DNA from 2 places in the Brevibacillus ginsengisoli genome. Region 2 is predicted to be linked to the other one. Evidence: riboswitches for the same ligand, from Rfam matches in the RefSeq annotation. Region 2 holds a riboswitch; the other holds the start of a gene.
What was found. Region 2 has a riboswitch for glycine ahead of gcvT (glycine cleavage system aminomethyltransferase GcvT). Riboswitches for the same ligand answer to the same signal wherever they lie in the genome.
Positions count from the first base shown of each region.

Region 1 (7,537 bases), on a different contig from region 2:
TCAGTTCCCTCGTAGCTATCTATTTTATTTTCAAAAAAAATAACAAATGGATCTATGGCTTTGAATTTTACGATCAAGTCTGGCCGGCTATCTGTAGAATGATGACTTAATTTCGGATAAGTTTTCTGTGTTGAAACTTCAATGTTTGTAGGATTTGGGATATTTTGTTTAAGAAACTTCTGAACAAATAATGTAAGAATTTTCTCATTCTCGAAGATCTCCGCAATAATTTCAGTTAAATAATCTTCTAACACATTGTTTTCACTTTTTCTCATCAGGGAGTATAAACGGTTAAATAATGAATTCAATGGAATAAAACACCTTTCTATAAAGAGTTCTACCATTTCAAAGTGTTTCAAATTCATGAGTATCATAGCACGACAAAAGTACCGAATTTCACAAATTATACGGCAAAATATGATATAACGAATCCTCAAATTATGGACAAAGATGAAATCGAGTAACGATAAAAAAGAGCCTTCTTGATAGTATCCCCTCTAAGTAGACAATACGAAGCAACACCCCTTACTGTTTACTTGAAGGGGAATGCTAATTGGTCTGTTTGGATATCGCCTCAAAATATTCCACAACGACCTCACGGAAGTCCCGAGCAGACCGCGAAAAATAACGACTTCTATGCCACAATAAAGCAATCTCCCGAACCAATTCGTGATCCTCCACTTGGAGATAATGGATATGTTCCCGAGAATTCATGGCTGTGCTTGGTATGAAAGCAATGCCAATTTCAGCTTCCACAAGAGTGCTTAGCCTTGCGGGCTCATTTCCCTCATACACATATTTAGGTACAAATCCAGCCGACTTGCATACGGTGTCTACCAAATCGCGAGTAAAGTAGCCTTTTTTTACACCGACAAACCATTCATCCCTTAGGTCTGTCAAAGATACGCTGCTTCGGTCTGCCAGCCGATGCCCCTTTGGAACAGCTACAAGGATGGGGTCGATGAACACGATTTGACATTCAATGTCATCCCCTTGTATCGGAGGTGAGGACAAGCAATAATCGACTTCTCCTCGATGAAGAAGCGTAACCATTTCCTGCGTGGTCAGCATTTGCACATGAAATTGGGTATGGGGATGCTTTTTCCGAAACTCTCGAAGGATATTGGGCAAAGTGCTTGCGTTGGTCACCGCCAATTCGATTGTGCCGTGTTCCGGGCTGGACAAATCGCTAAGCTCCTGCTTCCCCTGTTCCAATTCAAACAAGGCCCTCTGTGCACGGCAAAGGAATCTGCTTCCGAACTCATTCAATCGTAGGTTCCTCCCTGTTCGATCAAATAGTGGGACACCTAGATCCTCCTCCAAGCGTTGAATCGTTTTGCTTAGTGACGATTGAGTAACATGCAGACTTCGTGCAGCTTCGGTCATATGTTCCAATCGAGCTACAGCGAGAAAATATTGCAGTTGAAGAAGTTCCATTTTGCACCCTCCGTTCATTCCCTCAAGTCAATGTAATTATAACTTAAAATGCGTTTGAATAAATGATTGATCTCAAGTACGATGACCTCAAGACACTTTGGGGGGATCAAAAATGAATGCTCGCAGTAGGTGGTTGATGATTTCCGTTGGACTTGGGATACTATTAAACCCATTGAATTCTTCGATGGTTTCTATTGCTATTCCCAGGTTGCAAGGTGCGTTCCAACTTGACTTTACCGCTGTTTCCTGGATTATCTTTTCCTTCTACATTGCGAGTGCTATCGCTCAGCCTGTCATGGGAAAGGCAAGCGATTTATTCGGTCGCAAGAAGATATTTCTTACCGGGCTTGTAGTAGCCTTCGTTGCATCATTATTCGCTCCACTATCACCAAACTTTGGATGGCTTATCGTGTTCCGCATTGTGCAATCCATCGGAACTAGCATGATGGTTTCAGTTGGAATGGCCATCGTGCGAATTCATATTACGGAAAAACAAGCGACTGCGCTGTCTGTTTTGGCCGTCTTCCAATCCGGAGCAGCAGCCTTTGGCCCTTTTATTGGAGGTATTTTGATTCACTGGTGGGATTGGCAAGCTATCTTTTTCGTTAATATTCCTTTCGTGGTGGCGAGCTTTCTATTAGCTTGGAGGATGATTCCTAAGGACGAAAAGCCAACATCTGTTACACGCAACATGTCCTTTCGTAAATGGATGAATTTAATAGATGTGTCAGGAATCCTGCTTTTCACAGTCGGTCTGATTGCCCTGCTTGTTGGCTTACTGTCGGTAAAATCCTCTGGGCATGTATCATTGATGAATATCATTGTCGGAATGATCGGTATTGTTATTCTAGGAGCTTTCGTACGACATGAGTTAAAAACCAAATTACCCTTTATTCCATTGCGAACATTCGCAAAATATCCTGCAATAACTTGGGTCAATGTCGAGTTCATCCTCGTTAACGTACTTTTTTACTCTGTCTTTTTCGGGCTTCCGTCTTACTTGCAAATGGTACGTCATATCAGCGAGTTCCATACAGGGATTCTCATGTTAAGCTTAGGATTGTGCTCGCTCGTTGCTTCTCCAATCGCGGGACGATGGATCGATAAATCAGGTCCAAGGCCAGCATTGATCGTGTCCGGAATGCTGATGACACTTGGGGCAGTATGGATCGTGACATTGAATCAAACTTCACCGGTTATCAGTGTGTGTTTGGCGTTAGCGGCATTCGGTATTAGCAACGGGTTAAACAGTGTCGGAATGCAAGCGGCTTTGTTCAGAAGTTCTCCTAAAGAAATGATCGGTGTAGCATCGGGATTATTTATGACATCCAGATACTTCGGAACGATTTTCTCTTCCTTGTTGCTAGGCGTCGTAATGGGAGATAAGCTTAGCGCGGGTGGATTTCAACTGCTTGGGGCTGTCCTCACGGTAATTGCATTGTCCTTGGTATTCATGAGTTGGCGGCGCCGGGAGTCAGGGCAAGTGGAAGAGTCGTAGGTTCACCAAGTTCAAATTAGAAGGAGGAACAATTTGGGGATAGTCCAATAAATCGTCTTAAACTATTCAAACAATCTTCATTCATAATCTGCTAGAATCAATTACTAGAAGGATTGAACAAGTGATCTCCAATTTATGCGGCGAATCTATCTTGACGCGCCATGGATATCTCGTTACAATCTCTTTAATTCAATAAATAGCGCGCGATGATCGTTGTGGATGACACTACAACGGGAGCAGCTTCTGGAGAGATCGCAGTCATGCGACGCCGAAGGATTCACAATCTCAGGCAAAAGGACAGAAGATTAACCTACCTAGGTTTATTATTCTACTGCCCGTCGAGATTGGAGGAATCCAATCTTTTTTTTATTTTTTAGACAAAAAAACAGGAGTGGAACAAATGAAAAAGAGACGTGCAGTTGTCAGTGTAATCGGCAAAGATCAGGTAGGCATTATTGCTAGAGTAACGAATGTTCTGGCTTCCCATCAGATTAATATTCTCGATATCAGCCAAACGATCTTGCAAGAGTTCTTCACGATGATGATGCTGGTCGATGTATCGGACGTCGCAAATGTGACTTCACTGCAAAATGAGTTCGATCAACTTGGGCAAGAACTTGGACTGGAAATCAATATTCAGCTTGAAGAAATCTTTCAGGCCATGCATCGGGTATAGAGAGGAGGAGAACAAATGAATATCGCAATAGATGAAATGCTAGAAACCATTCGCATGGTGAAGATGGAAAATCTGGACATTCGTACAGTTACCATGGGGATCAACCTGCGTGACTGTGCCGATTCCGATTTTGACAAAATGAATCGACGAGTCTATGAAAAAATTACTCATTATGCGAAAAACCTCAAAGAAGTAGCCGAACAGGTGGAAAAGGAGTTCGGGATCCCAATTATAAATAAACGGATCTCGATAACACCTATCGCAGAAATCATCGGAAAAGCCACCGTCCAACAAGCGGTCGAACTAGCTAAAACACTGGATCGCGCCGCATTGAATCTTGGCGTTGATTTTATTGGAGGATTCTCTGCGCTCGTGCATAAGGGAATAACCAAGGCTGATCAGACTTTGCTTGACGCTTTGCCTGAAGCGCTGAGCGTAACCAACCGTGTCTGCTCCTCCGTCTCGATTGCTACCACAAGAAGCGGTATCAACATGGATGCGGTTCGCCAGATGGGTATTATTCTCAAAGACGCTGCCGAAAGAACCAAGGATCAGAACGGGATTGCCTGTGCCAAATTGGTGGTTTTCTGCAACCCAGTTGAGGACAACCCGTTTATGGCCGGCGCTTTCCACGGTTCAGGCGAGGGTGAAGCGGTCATCAATGTAGGAGTTAGCGGTCCTGGTGTGGTGCTGAGCGCACTCAAGCGCTACCCCAACGCAGATCTGGGACAGGTATCCGACATTATCAAGAAAACAGCATTCAAAATTACACGTGCCGGCGAGCTGATCGGACGGATCGTAGCAGAAAGACTCGGTATCCCGTTCGGCATCATGGACTTGTCACTTGCTCCTACCAACGCGATTAATGACAGTGTGGCTGACATCCTGGAAGAGATCGGGCTTGAGCGTGTCGGGACACATGGAACAATCGCTGCGCTAGCCCTCATGAACGATGCGGTCAAAAAAGGTGGCGCGATGGCAAGCTCTTATGTGGGGGGCTTAAGCGGTGCGTTCATTCCGGTAAGCGAGGACAACGGGATGATCCGCGGGGTTCTCGACAAATCGCTAACCCTGCCGAAGCTGGAGGCTATGACCTGTGTCTGCTCCGTTGGTCTGGATATGATTGCCCTGCCCGGAGATGTCTCAGCAGCCACCTTATCGGCGATGATCGCGGACGAAGCCGCTATCGGAATGATCAACAAGAAAACAACCGCTGTACGCGTTATTCCGGTACCAGGCAAAAAAGAAGGCGAAATGGTCGAGTTTGGCGGGCTCCTCGGCCGAGCTCCCGTGATTCAGGTGAATCCGTTCGGTTCTGAAGCATTCATTCGCCGCGGTGGACGTATCCCCGCTCCGTTGCAGTCCTTGATTAACTAGAATCTTATGCTGGTGAAAAAGACCCCCAGCATTCCGAAGCGTGAAGCGATAATGATTGAATGAGCTTAGCGCTGCATTAGTTTCATGAAATCAACTCAAAAGAGAGGGTGTCCCCACAGTAGTTAAAACTACTGAGAGAGGACACCCTCTAGCCATATGCAGATAAATTACTTGATTGGGTCAATTACACTACTTGAGTGCATTGACGGCGTTGATGAGCCCAAAGCCGGAATCTTCATCGTATCCCGGTTTATTAATATCGATCGCGGTAGATTGAATAATGTGCTTCACTTGTGCTGGTGAAAGTTTATCTTTTCCATGTTGTGCAATAATTACGCCCGCCATAGCTGTTGTTTTAGGAGAAGCCATAGATGTTCCAATATACCATGCATAGCCACCGGGAACTGTGGACAAGCAACGTTTATATGGATCACGCAAAGATTTGTCACCAGTTTCAAGCCATGCTAATCCATAATCTCCGCCAGGGGCTGTTACGTCAATTTTTCCTACACCATAATTGGAGTAGTAGGCGCGATTTTTTGCTTCACCATTTGAGGCAACACGAATTAATTGCTGATTGCTCGGGCTACGATGAGTGGCACCGTTGCCCCCATTGCCCTTACTGATTTGTCCAGGACTCGAAAGATCGAGGTTGGCATTACCAGCGGAACCAACAACTGTTACACCCTTTTTAATCGCATATGTAATGGCTCGATTAAAAAGCCTCACATCCGCAACAACATCTTTTGTGGCAAGTTCCGGATCCTGGTACCAATCATATCCGCCCAATGACATGTTAACCACATCGACATTATCGTTACCCGCTTCCATCAGTGCGGCGGCAATATCTGCCGTAGCTGCATCACCTGTTGGTCCGAATACACGGTAAGCGGCCAGTTTAAGATTTGGCCCGATTCCCATTACCCGACCATTCGCCGCGATCGATCCTGCCACGTGAGTACCATGACCATCTTCATCCATCGCGTCATCTATGCCTGGGACAAAGGATTTGCCATACAGATAGTTGGCCTTAATATCAGGGTGAGTATAGTCGATACCTGTATCAATAATCCCGATCACAATATCTTGACCGTCCGAAGATTTGCCATCTCCTCCTGGAAGATTCCAAGACTCACCATTATCGGTCACTTGCTTGATATCCCATTGGTATTTATTGTACAGGTCATGTCCCTTAGAAGAGATGGACTCCTCATCAAAAGCTTCTACATCTACAGCTTTTTCCTGCTGAATCCGGTTTTCAACTCCGACATCTTGGACTAAATTTGAGTCTTTGATTTCTTCGAGGAAGTTGGGATTATCAGTCGTTACCTCAACTGCACCCAGTTTCTTCAGTTCCTTTTTTACGTTGCCACCCGCTTGTTTAATGACTTTTTGGTATTCCTTTGGCAGATTGGAATCATCTTTGAAAAGAACAAGATAGGTCTTCTCGGAACTCGCGAAACTTTTACTAATAGGCAGCCCAGTTAATGTTGTAATTCCTAGAGATAATGCCATGAGTAAACAAGCAGTTTTCTTCATTCGTTCAGCCCCTCCCAAAAAAGTTTTGATCGATAATAATCATAATCAAATTCTTATATTCTAACAATACAGAACAGTGCGACAATTAAGTATGAATTATGTCAATATTTTACAATTGATATTTAATAGAAAGAGAGCAGATGGTCTCTGCTCTCTTCTGAGTAACTTCCCTGTACACAGATTATAGTTGTTATTTCCGAGAGAAACTCTTTGCCTAGCATTTTTCAGTTTCTCTTAATCTTTATAAGGATCAAACTCGTCTGCACCAGCCATACAAACACCAATTGGCTTCAACACATGCAAGACATCTAGTGTTTCCTTATGGGCTTCTAGAACGTCGGATAACCGTTTGTAGACAAATGGGCTTTCATCTGTACCAGCGCCCCGAAGTTCAACTCCGAACTCTTTGATCGATTGATGCATTTGTTCAAGCGTGATTTTCCCGCCGGTACGAGTGCGGGTCTTCCAGTTGAGTTTACCTGCGGCTTCGGTACGACTCATGATTCGCCCTGCTCCATGTACAGTGCTATAGAATGCCTCTTTATTTTCCTGCGATTCTTTTCCTCTCACAATCACCGAAATGTCTCCCATGCTCCCGCCAATGAAGCCTAATTGCCCAGGTGCGGAAGGTGTTGCTCCTTTTCTGACGACAACCCGTTCTTTCCCGTCGTGCATTTCTTTCCACGCAAAATTATGATGATTATGAACTTCAAAGGTGGAGTCAGCTCCTACTATATGCAAAACCTGGTTGATTACATAGTCTCGACCAGCATACGCATATTTCCCCGCCAAGGCCATTGCTTTAAAATACATTTCTCCTAGTTCACTATCCAGATCGAACAGCGTAGGAGCTTGATCCATGCTTTCACCAGGAGCTTTATCGGAAAACCTGCGACCATGGGCCAGATTCAAAAATCCGCTTGCTGTTTTATGTCCGAATCCACGGCTTCCAAAATGATTGGCTATCCATACAACACCCGTCGCTTCCTCCACAAAAAGATCCACAAAGT
Region 1 is NZ_JBNJQR010000003.1:144,683-152,219, reverse strand. Features, by position in the region: gene ACQCN2_RS07850 (PD-(D/E)XK nuclease family protein) at 1-308, opposite strand, end outside; gene ACQCN2_RS07845 (LysR family transcriptional regulator) at 550-1,437, opposite strand; gene ACQCN2_RS07840 (MFS transporter) at 1,550-2,935, shown strand; glycine riboswitch at 3,169-3,246, shown strand; gene ACQCN2_RS07835 (ACT domain-containing protein) at 3,336-3,611, shown strand; gene ACQCN2_RS07830 (PFL family protein) at 3,627-4,988, shown strand; gene ACQCN2_RS07825 (S8 family peptidase) at 5,178-6,527, opposite strand; gene ACQCN2_RS07820 (RtcB family protein) at 6,762-7,537, opposite strand, start outside.
Region 1: it holds a riboswitch for glycine, as region 2 does, so the genes downstream of both, ACQCN2_RS07835 (ACT domain-containing protein) here and gcvT (glycine cleavage system aminomethyltransferase GcvT) in region 2, are expected to answer to the same signal.

Region 2 (7,537 bases):
TGAGAAAGGGTTTCCATGATCCCTTTGTCCGGTTGAAACATGGATGGATAATGCTCTCCTGTTTTTGCGTCAACGTATTGGGGTAATCCATTTTGATCAAATTTCCAATAAGAAGCGAATCCGTCGTATATAGGTAGAGCGCCCTTTTGTCTGGGTGCAATCGTATCGTTAAATAAAACAAATTCTCCTAAACCGTATTCCATCAGGACGAACTGTGGAGATTGCTGTTCTTTCCTCTGTTTCTCTTCAGCGACCACCATATAACCCACTTGCTTGTCCCGAGCCGATAGGGTAACCAACCACTGCATGGAATTAGGTCCGAGGGTTTGAACAGAGGTTTTCGCCCCTTTCCAATCGTCAAATTGGTGATCGGCGGTTGATAGTTCTTTTATCCAAACGTTTATTTGTTGGGAAAAAGCCACGGTCCACGTCTTTTCTTCTGCGCTTACGGAAGCGGGAGAAAACGTACAGACAATCACAACCATTATTTGTAAACAGATTTGGCCGATACGTTGCAACAATTCAAGCACATCCCTTCTGATTAAGCGTAAAGGTAAATCACTTATCCTTACTCATTTTAACCAGAATATGCCTAAACAATTTGTTGCTTGCTGTCAGGAAGAGAATGTTTTTCTCGTGTGGGTTTTACATATTTTTACTCTTGCGTCAGCATTCTCTATTTTTAGAGAGGGGGTTCATTGTACAGGTAAAACAACCCGGCGTTAATGACTTGCACGTCGATTCGAGGTTCGTACTGCCACTTCAACTCGGCCATTCTCCGATTTTTTTCCTCTTGAGGAGAACTTGACTTCCAATCTTGTTGAACAATCTTTTCTTTTGAAGTTTCCGGGATACTGTTCATTCTCAGGAAATCGAGTATACTTCCGCCTCCCTGACGATGTTCTTCCAAAGAGACTGGGGCAGACACATCCTGTTGGTTGCTCATGAGCGGAAGGGAAAAGGGAGCGGGAGATGGGTCTTCTAACGGCAAATTCACCGCATTGGTAGGAATATCAGGTTCTTGAGCGCCCCCTGTTGTATCCGTCTGGGTCTTTTCTCTTGAGTCTTTCTCCTTTTCGTCTAACTCCAATTGGGTGTAGTAGGCTTCGAGTATCTCAAGCTCTTCGGAGAGTCTTCGCCGCGCTTCCTCAGCCCATTTCTGATCTTGTGTAGCAATAAAGGAGTGCACGTGATCATTAAACATATCGAACGCATGCTCCAACGAAAGTCGACGATCCAGCGTATAATGGTAGTCGGGTATGGCAGGTGAGAGTGTTAAGCGTTTCAAAAAGGTGTAGAAATCGTCAACCATCCGCAAATGATGTAAGTTTATTCCCAAAGAAAGCAGACAGTCTCGCTTTTTGTCACAGATAAAAGAGATTTTGACATTGATACAAAGCCAGGGAGTCAGCGGAGTCGAACGATGTGCTCTCGTTATAGCTGAAGAGGCAAGCGGACTCTGCTCAAATAAACAGACAAAGCTACCATGCTTTCGGGTTGATTCAAAAATCTGATGCAAACGCCTCGATCCAAAATGAACGAACTCTCCGCGAAAATTCTCGGGTTTCTTTTCTTCATCAAAAAGAAAGCTCAGGATTAACGGTTGAGGAGGAATATTCATTTTCTCTACCCAGGACCAGTAGAAGGGGCGATTCCCGATATCCTTGTCTACTTCATCTGGAAGCTTAACGGTAACAAAGGCGGGATGAGACTCCACGATATGGGTAGAGAAGGCCGCCAGGTAACTTTCGATGTATCTTCGGACCTCTTGTTGGTTCACGCAAGCAACCTCCATATTGGCTGGGATGTTTCTTCAAGGACTTAGATGATTGGCGACCGCATTAGGTGGAACGTTTTGAACCGATTGCCGGATGGAACGGATTGCTTCCCCCATATTATCCAGCTTCAATGCCATTTCCCTATTTGAACGGGAATCCATTATGATATCGATCAGGTTGTGCTCAAGGGATTTAGATAGCTTCAGCCGATCGACAATATCCTCAAGCTCTCCAATGACCATCTCGAATAGATCAATTTTTTCATATAACAGATTCAAAATATGTTCTTCGATTGTTCCGGTGGTGGACAAATTATAGATGAAAACATCGCGTTTCTGTCCCAAGCGATGTACCCGACCAATTCGCTGTTCGATCCGCATTGGATTCCATGGCAGGTCGTAATTGATCACCTGATTGCAAAATTGCAGGTTAATCCCTTCACCTGCGGCCTCAGTAGCGATGAGTACTTGTGCTCGGTTCTGAAATAATTCGGTCATCCAGTCTTTCTTGCTTCGTTTAAATCCGCCTCGGAACGGGACAGAGGTGATGCCGTGATCGCTTAAATACTTTTGCAGATAGTTTTGAGTGGCGCGATATTCCGTAAAGATAATCACTTTATCGTTCAACTGCTGAATCAACTCCACGGCTTTGGCGGCCTTGGAATGAGTTTCGATTTTTTTGATTTTCTCGACCAACTCCATGATGACGCTGCGCTGGGGAGAATCTTCAGGAGCTCGCTGATACATGTTGTAGAGGGTCATGAAGGCGGCCTCTCGACTGGAGCAAACCTCCCGTTGTAACGTAATTAAAGCGAGCGCGTTCATCGCCCCCAACTCCGAACGATAATAGGTCCGGATAAAATCGGTGACGCCCTCGTACAAATCCCATTCCTCAGATGATAATTCAATGGGAATCGATTGCACGTGTCTAGTCGTGAAATGAACACCACCATCACTTCTGCGGTTGCGAATCATGATTTTACCGATTTCTTTTTGAAGTTTGTCATTATTTTTGGCTTGCCGTTTGCCCTCAACATAGTTGGAAGAGAAAGAGGAACTGTGACCCAGATGCCCAGGACGCAGCAGGTTGATCAGGTTGTACAGCTCATCCATTTCATTCTGGATAGGGGTAGCTGTAAGCAATAAGCAGTATTTTTTCTTAACCTCTTTGACGAATTGATAGTTACGGGTTCGTTTGTTCTTTAGTTTGTGCGCTTCATCAATGATTAACATATCGTAGCTGATATCCAGAACGTGACTTCGATGAGGATCACGTTTTGCTGTATCAATCGAAGCTACCACCACATCATGTTGTCGCCACATGTACTCCTTCTTCTGGGCAACCGCCGGAATCCCGAATTTTTGATTCAATTCTTTGGTCCACTGGATCACAAGCGAGGCTGGAACGAGGATGAGAATTTTTTTAGCCAGGCCGCGAACCATATATTCTTTCATGACAAGTCCCGCTTCAATCGTCTTGCCAAGTCCCACTTCATCCGCTAGAATGGCTCGCCCGCGCATCTCGTTAAGAACTTTCTTGGCGGTTACCAATTGATGGTCAAATGGTTGGATATTCGGAAGATATTTGAGGGCTTGCAGCTCATCAAACGCTTTGACCGAGATGGCTTCCTCAGCTTCAAGGGCAAGCTGAAACAGATCCCAACGATGCCAGGGTCCATCATGTTGAATCTTGTCTGACAACGGTTGTATCCACGAACGATCGAAATGTATAGGAATATTCGTCATATACCTGACTCCTTTCGTGGATTTGTCATTTACTAGATATAATCAAAGGAAAATACAAACGATTATAATCCGTTTTGTGATTAACATTAAGAAATTGCTTTATTTTGATGAAATCTTGTTTTCAAGTATCAGGGTGTCGTGGTACGATAGAGAAGGTTCTTTATTTGGTTAGTATGAATTGTTTGAGAAAAGTTATGTATGAACTAATTTCATGCGAATGATGGTAGTAGGGAGAGACCGCTTCACTGCGGCGCCGAAGGAGCAAGCTTTCAAGAAAGAAAGTGAATCTCTCAGGCAAAAGTACCTCTACCGGACGCATCTCTGGAGAGAGCTTACGACTGTACGTAAGCCACCCAAGGGGAAACTTGTGAAACCGCTATAGCTTATGGTTTCGTCAAGGCAACTCTCAGGTACCAAGGACAGGGAGGAAGAAGACAGGGCGCTTTTATTTGGCGTGCTATCTCTTCCTTTTCTGTCCTTTTCTTGTGGGACGGTTTCCGTAGCCTCAAGGGCAATCAAAACTAGTTCGATTGTATTTTTCAGGAGGTGCAGTTCCGATGACAGAATTGAAGAAAACCCCACTATTTCCGGTCTATGCGGAATATGGTGCGAAGACGATTGACTTCGGCGGCTGGGATTTGCCGGTACAATTCTCAAGCATCACCGCAGAGCATGAGGCGGTTCGTACCAAAGCAGGTTTGTTTGATGTATCTCACATGGGCGAAGTGTTGGTGCAAGGATCAGGATCTCTTTACTACCTTCAACGCTTGACAACCAACGACGTGTCCAAATTGGAAGTCGGTCAGGCTCAGTACAGTGCTATGTGCTACCCAGACGGCGGTACTGTCGATGATTTGCTGGTGTACAAATTTGCCGATGATCATTATTACTTGGTGATTAATGCGGGGAACATCGACAAGGATTTTGCTTGGATGCAAGAAAATCTGACAGCAGATGTGGAGATCACCAATATTTCAGAAGAGACTGCACAGCTTGCCTTGCAAGGACCAGCAGCACAGAAAGTCCTGCAAAAGCTAACCGAAACAGACCTTTCCTCCATCGGGTTCTTCCGTTTCCAACGAGATGTTCTCATTGATGGAGTACCTTCTCTTGTGTCTCGCACAGGGTACACGGGTGAAGACGGATTTGAGATTTATATGGCGGCGGACAAAGGCATTCAACTTTGGCACAAAATTCTTGAAGCAGGTCAACAAGAGGGTGTCCTTCCATGTGGATTAGGAGCAAGGGATACACTTCGCTTCGAGGCCAAGCTGCCGCTTTATGGTCAAGAATTAAGCAAGGATATTACACCAATTGAGGCGGGCATAGGCTTTGCCGTCAAAACAGATAAAGAGATCCCGGCCATTGGCTTTGAGGTGTTAAAAGAACAAAAGGCAAACGGTGCACCTCGTAAGCTTGTCGGTATCGAAATGATTGACAGAGGGATTCCGCGTTCCCATTATCCAGTCTTCGTGGGAGATGTACAGATCGGTGAGGTTACAACCGGAACGCAATCTCCAACTTTGAAGAAAAATGTCGGGCTCGTATTGTTGAAAGCTGAATACACCGCATTAGGAACAGAAGTGGACGTAGAGATTCGAGGCAAGCGTCTGAAAGCGCAAGTGGTTGCGTCACCATTCTATAAACGCGAGAAAAAGTAAGGGAAAAATCTGCATGCACATTTCTCGCTGAATAAATAGAAAATTTGGATTCCAAGGAGGATCACCCACGTGAGATACCGTTATTTACCGCAAACGGACCAGGACAAACGCGAGATGCTTGAAGCTCTCGGTATCCAATCCATTGACGAATTGTTTGCTGACATTCCAGAAGAGGTGCGCTTTAAAGGGGAATTGAACATCTCCGAAGCATTGTCAGAACCAGAATTGGTGAAATACATGAAGGGGCTCGCTGCTAAGAACGTAAACTTCGAGTCTCATGTGAATTTCTTGGGTGCGGGTGTGTACGAGCACTATATCCCAAGTGTAGTGAACCATGTCATTTCCCGTTCCGAATTCTATACAGCCTATACACCTTATCAACCAGAGATCAGCCAAGGGGAATTGCAAGCGATTTTTGAATTCCAGACCATGGTGTGTGAAATGACTGGCATGGAAGTAGCGAACTCATCTATGTATGATGGCCCTACCTCGATGGCGGAAGCGGCTATGATGGCAGCCGGTCATACTGGAAAACCTCGCGTGGTCATCTCCAGTGCTGTTCATCCAGAAGCGCGTCAAATTCTTAAGACTTATGCGTATGGTCAAAGTGTAGAGGTGCAGGAAATCGGTTACTCCGCTCAGGGTGTGACGAACCTAGCCGAACTGGAAGCAGCAATAGATGAACAGACAGGTGCAGTGATCGTACAGTATCCGAACTTCTTTGGAAATGTGGAAGATTTGCAAGCGATCGAGAAGCTGGTACACAGCAAAGGTGCTTTGTTAATTGTGAAATCGAATCCGGTTGCGCTAGGCGTTCTGGAAGCGCCGGGCAAACTGGGTGCCGACATCGTGGTTGGCGATATGCAGCCGTTCGGGATTCATGCCAACTTTGGCGGACCACACTGTGGATATTTCGCTACTACAACCAAATTAATGCGTAAAATGCCAGGTCGTATCGTGGGTCAAACCAAAGACGAGAATGGCAAACGCGGTTTCGTGTTAACCTTGCAAGCCCGCGAACAGCATATCCGTCGTGAAAAAGCGACTTCTAACATTTGTTCCAACCAGGCTTTGAATGCTTTGGCTGCGTCTGTTTCCCTAAGTGCGATTGGTAAACAAGGCGTACAAGAGATGGCCATGATGAACCTGCAAAAAGCGCATTATGCGAAGCAAGCCTTTGCCAAGGCGAACATGGAAGTAGTCTTCCAAGCACCAACCTTTAATGAGTTTGTGGTGAAAGTAGGAAAGCCTGTAGCAGAAGTGAATAAGGCCCTCCTCGCTGCTGGAATGATCGGCGGTTATGATCTGGGACGTAACTATCCGGAGCTGGACGGTCACATGCTGCTCGCGGTAACAGAGCTTCGCAGCAAACAGCAGATCGATACCTTGGTGCAAGAAATGGAGGCGATCACTCGTGCGTAACGATCAAGAAAAAGCACTGATATTTGAAATGAGCAAACCGGGACGTATAAGCTACAGCTTGCCTGAGCTTGATGTTCCTGAAGTTGATGTGGCGTCATTATTGCCAGATCACCTCATCCGTGAAACTCCTGCTGAATTACCCGAAGTATCGGAATTGCAATTAATGAGACACTATACGGAGTTGTCTAACCGCAACCACGGGGTCGATTCAGGGTTCTACCCGCTTGGCTCTTGCACAATGAAATACAATCCGAAGATTAATGAGGACGTTGCTCGATATACAGGATTCGCCGGCATCCACCCTTATCAAGCGGATGAAACCGTTCAAGGCGCCTTGGAAATGATGTACAACCTCCAGAATGACCTGGCTGAAATCACTGGAATGGACGCGGTTACGCTTCAACCAGCTGCAGGAGCGGCAGGGGAGTGGACAGGGCTGATGTTAATCCGCGCTTACCATGAGAGCCGCGGCGAGAAGCGCACCAAAGTCATCGTGCCAAACTCCTCTCACGGTACCAACCCGGCATCTGTGTCGATTGCTGGATTTGAGACCGTAACGATTCCATCAGACGAGCGCGGTCTGGTTGATATTGAAGCGTTGCGCGCGGCAGTTGGCCCTGATACCGCTGGTTTGATGCTGACCAATCCGAATACGCTTGGGCTATTCGAAGAAAACATTATTGAAATGGCGAACATCGTACATGAAGCAGGCGGATTGCTATACTATGACGGTGCCAATGCTAACGCGATTCTCGGAATTGCTCGTCCTGGCGACATGGGCTTCGACGTGGTTCACTTGAATCTGCACAAAACGTTCACGGGTCCTCACGGCGGTGGCGGTCCTGGTTCTGGCCCAGTTGGCGTGAAATCCATTTTGATGCCGTTCTTGCCAACTCCAATGGTAGCGAAGACTGAAGATGGCAGCTTCAAG
Region 2 is NZ_JBNJQR010000008.1:74,364-81,900, reverse strand. Features, by position in the region: gene ACQCN2_RS16590 (hypothetical protein) at 1-521, opposite strand, end outside; gene ACQCN2_RS16585 (YqhG family protein) at 683-1,780, opposite strand; gene ACQCN2_RS16580 (DEAD/DEAH box helicase) at 1,814-3,523, opposite strand; glycine riboswitch at 3,741-3,839, shown strand; glycine riboswitch at 3,840-3,956, shown strand; gene gcvT (glycine cleavage system aminomethyltransferase GcvT) at 4,081-5,184, shown strand; gene gcvPA (aminomethyl-transferring glycine dehydrogenase subunit GcvPA) at 5,254-6,606, shown strand; gene gcvPB (aminomethyl-transferring glycine dehydrogenase subunit GcvPB) at 6,599-7,537, shown strand, end outside.